DNA from 2 places in the Streptomyces sp. LS-MS-L19 genome. Region 2 is predicted to be linked to the other one. Evidence: predicted binding sites of a transcription regulator. Region 2 holds the regulator's gene; the other holds the start of a gene.
What was found. Region 2 encodes HrcA, which represses chaperone genes, less so after heat shock. Its sites were predicted from a motif close to TTNGCACTCNGNNNNNCNGAGTGCNAA; they were not measured.
Positions count from the first base shown of each region.

Region 1: the regulator HrcA is predicted to act here: its motif matches at 1,406-1,432, upstream of groES (co-chaperone GroES).

Region 1 is NZ_JBYCLL010000001.1:6,066,073-6,068,271, reverse strand. It holds gene groL (chaperonin GroEL) at 1-837, opposite strand, end outside; gene groES (co-chaperone GroES) at 951-1,259, opposite strand; gene AC2XR2_RS27210 (polysaccharide deacetylase family protein) at 1,555-2,199, opposite strand, start outside.
Region 2 is NZ_JBYCLL010000001.1:3,267,437-3,269,635, reverse strand. It holds gene AC2XR2_RS14445 (MBL fold metallo-hydrolase) at 1-269, opposite strand, end outside; gene hrcA (heat-inducible transcriptional repressor HrcA) at 423-1,439, shown strand; gene dnaJ (molecular chaperone DnaJ) at 1,440-2,199, shown strand, end outside.

The DNA of each region.
Region 1 (2,199 bases), 2.8 Mb from region 2:
GGGGGCCTTGACGGCGACCGCGTTGAAGGTGCCGCGGATCTTGTTGACGACCAGGGTCGACAGGGCCTCGCCCTCGACGTCCTCGGCGATGATCAGCAGCGGCTTGGAGGCGCCCGCCTGGATGACCTTCTCGAGGAGCGGCAGCAGGTCCTGGATCGAGGAGATCTTGCCCTGGTTGATCAGGATGTACGGGTCGTCGAGGACGGCCTCCATACGCTCCTGGTCGGAGACCATGTACGGGGACAGGTAACCCTTGTCGAAGGCCATGCCCTCGGTGAAGTCGAGCTCCAGGCCGAAGGTGTTGGACTCCTCGACGGTGATGACACCGTCCTTGCCGACCTTGTCCATCGCCTCGGCGATGAGCTCGCCGACCTGCTGGTCCTGGGCGGACAGCGCGGCCACGGCGGCGATGTCGGACTTCTCGTCGATCGGGCGGGCGGTCGCGAGGAGGTCCTCGGAGACCGCGGCGACGGCCGCGTCGATGCCCTTCTTCAGCAGCGCCGGGGAGGCACCCGCGGCGACGTTCTTCAGGCCCTCGCGCACCAGCGCCTGGGCGAGCACGGTGGCGGTGGTCGTACCGTCACCCGCGATGTCGTTGGTCTTGGTCGCCACCTCCTTCACCAGCTGCGCGCCGAGGTTCTCGTACGGGTCCTCGACCTCGACCTCACGGGCGATGGTGACGCCGTCGTTGGTGATGGTGGGGGCGCCGAACTTCTTGTCGATGACGACGTTGCGGCCCTTGGGGCCGATCGTCACCTTCACCGTGTCGGCAAGCTTGTTGACGCCGCGCTCGAGGGCGCGACGGGCGTCCTCGTCGAACTTCAGGATCTTCGCCATGGGAGCGGTTCAGCCCTCTCGGAAAATTGGGGTGAAACGAACTGCGCCCCAGACGCCCGGCTTCATAAGGTGGCGGGAGACCGGGGCGCAGCTCACAAGCAAAAAGCGGTGAATTACTTCTCGATGACCGCGAGCACGTCGCGGGACGAGAGGACGAGGTACTCCTCGCCGTTGTACTTCACCTCGGTGCCGCCGTACTTGCTGTACAGCACGATGTCGCCGACCTTCACGTCGAGCGGCAGGCGCTCGCCGTTCTCGAAGCGGCCCGGGCCCACGGCGAGGATGACGCCCTCCTGGGGCTTCTCCTTCGCGGTGTCCGGGATGACCAGGCCAGAGGCCGTGGTCTGCTCGGCGTCGAGCGGCTGGACCACGATGCGGTCCTCGAGCGGCTTGATGGCAACCTTGGAGCTGGCGGTCGTCACGATCCGACCTCCCCCTTCGGAGATCTCACGGGGTTAACTGTCTGAGGTGGCGACCAGGTCGATCCGTCGTCGCGGGTGCCGGACCTGCCCGTCGCTGTGTTGGCACTCTCACCTGCGGAGTGCCAGAGCCGAGACTATGACCACGGTTAGCACTCGGTCAAGCGGAGTGCCAATTCGCTGCGCTGGCGTGCCGGGTTCTGGTGCGGGTGGGTGGGGGTGAGCGTCCCGGGGGCTGCGCCCCCGGACCCCCATCGGCCTGCGGCCTCGTCCTCAAACGCCGGACGGGCTGAAATTTCTACAGGTAGTCCTCCAGCTTTCCCACCGTCAGGCCCCGCCGTTCGATCTCCCTCAGCACCGCCGTCGTCCGTTCCGTCAGGCTCGGGCCCGTCGCCTCGCCCGACGCCACCGACACGATGTCCCCCGCCCGCGGCGGACGCTCCAGGGCACGGCCTTCCACCGCGGCGCTCCACAGCACGAGTGCCGCCAGGCCGCAGTCGGTCGCCGCGCGGCGGGTCGTGGTGTCGTACGTCCCGTAGGGGGGCCGGAACAGGCGCGGGCGGATGCCGAAGCGGGCGTGGAGTTTCTCCTGCTGGCCGCAGATCTCGGCGCGCTGGCCGGCGTAGGGCAGGCCGCGCAGGGCGGGGTGGTCGAGGGTGTGGTTCTGGATGCTCGCGCCGACCGACTGGAGGCGCGCGAAGTGGCCGTACCCGGGTCCGGCGACGGTGTTCGTGAGGAACAGGCTGACCGGGAGCCGCAGTTCGCGGACCAGGTCGACGAACCGCGGGTCCCTCTCGGCGCCGTCGTCGTAGGTGAGGAAGACGACCTTGTCGGACGTCGGCACCCGCTTCACCACCGCCAGCGGGCCGTCCGGGTCCACCGCGACCGGGCGCGCCGGCCGGCGCGGGGGCGCGGGCAGGGGGGCGGTGAGGCCCCAGTGGCG
Region 2 (2,199 bases):
AACACCTCCGCCCCCGCGAACGCCGCCGCCCCGAAGACATGGTCGAAGTGGGGGTGGGTCAGCGCGAGATGGGTCACACGGTGGCCGGCGAGTTCCTCGGCCTCGGCGCGCAGCCGGGCGCCCTCCGCGAGACCGGAGCCCGCGTCGACCAACAGGGCCGTGCCCGCGCCGATCACCAGGCCCGCCGTGCAGTCCCAGCCGGGCAGCCGGCACCGCCCCACGCCGGTCGCGACCCGCTCCCACCCGAGCTCTTCCCAAGTCACCGTCATACCGCGACGCTAACGGCAGGAACCCGCCCCGCAGGACCGACCTTGCCCAGGGAGTACCCCACCGCCGTACACTGGCCCGGGGAGCGCTGGCACTCGGACGGACAGAGTGCCAGGCGAGACGCCAAGGGAACGACTTCTGGAGGTGTGCGCGAATTGCTGAGTGAACGCAGGCTTCAGGTGTTGCGCGCCATCGTCCAGGACTACGTCGGCACCGAGGAGCCGGTCGGGTCGAAGGCCCTGACCGAGCGGCACAACCTCGGGGTGTCGCCCGCGACCGTCCGCAATGACATGGCCGCCCTGGAGGACGAGGGGTTCATCGCCCAGCCGCACACCAGTGCCGGGCGGATCCCCACCGACAAGGGCTACCGGCTGTTCGTCGACAAGCTGGCGGGCGTCAAGCCGATGACCGCGCCCGAGCGGCGCGCGATCCAGAACTTCCTCGACGGCGCCGTGGATCTCGACGACGTGGTGGCGCGGACCGTTCGCCTGCTGGCGCAGCTCACACGGCAGGTGGCGGTGGTGCAGTATCCGTCGCTCACCCGCTCGACCGTGCGGCACGTCGAACTGCTCTCGCTCGCGCCCGCCCGTCTGATGCTCGTGCTGATCACGGACACCGGCCGGGTCGAGCAGCGGCTGGTCGACTGCCCGGCGCCCTTCGGGGAGGCCTCGCTCGCCGATCTGCGGGCGCGGCTCAACAGCCGGGTCGCGGGCCGCCGGTTCGCCGATGTGCCGAGGCTGGTCGAGGACCTGCCCGAGGGCTTCGACGTCGAGGATCGGGGTACGGTCGCGACAGTGCTCTCCACTCTCCTGGAGACACTCGTCGAGGAGAACGAGGAGCGGCTGATGATCGGCGGCACCGCCAATCTCACCCGCTTCGGACATGACTTTCCCCTCACCATCCGGCCCGTCCTGGAGGCACTGGAGGAGCAGGTCGTCCTCCTCAAACTCCTTGGCGAGGCCGGGGATTCGGGCATGACCGTCCGTATCGGTCATGAGAACGCCTACGAGGGACTCAACTCCACTTCGGTGGTGTCGGTCGGCTACGGTTCGGGCGGCGAGGCAGTCGCCAAGCTCGGCGTGGTCGGACCGACCCGCATGGATTACCCGGGAACGATGGGAGCGGTACGCGCAGTGGCACGGTACGTCGGACAGATCCTGGCGGAGTCGTAAGTGGCCACGGACTACTACGCCGTTCTCGGCGTGCGCCGCGACGCGTCGCAGGATGAGATCAAGAAGGCGTTCCGCCGGCTCGCGCGCGAGCTGCACCCGGACGTCAACCCGGATCCGAAGACCCAGGAGCGGTTCAAGGAGATCAACGCCGCCTACGAGGTGCTGTCGGACCCGCAGAAGAAGCAGGTCTACGACCTCGGCGGCGACCCGCTCTCGCAGGCCGGCGGCGGTGGCGCGGGCGGCTTCGGCGCCGGTGGGTTCGGGAACTTCTCGGACATCATGGACGCGTTCTTCGGTACGGCCTCGCAGCGGGGTCCGCGCTCGCGGACCCGGCGCGGCCAGGACGCGATGATCCGTCTGGAGATCGAGCTCGACGAGGCGGCCTTCGGCACCACGAAGGACATCCAGGTCGACACGGCGATCGTCTGCACCACCTGTAGCGGTGAGGGTGCCGCGCCGGGGACCTCCGCGCAGACGTGTGACATGTGCCGCGGTCGCGGTGAGGTGTCGCAGGTGACGCGGTCCTTCCTGGGCCAGGTCATGACCTCGCGCCCCTGCCCGCAGTGCCAGGGCTTCGGCACCGTCGTCCCGACCCCGTGCCCGGAGTGCGCGGGCGACGGCCGGGTCCGCTCGCGCCGCACGCTCACCGTGAAGATCCCGGCCGGCGTGGACAACGGCACGCGGATCCAGCTCGCGGGCGAGGGCGAGGTCGGTCCCGGTGGCGGTCCCGCCGGTGACCTCTACGTCGAGATCCACGAGC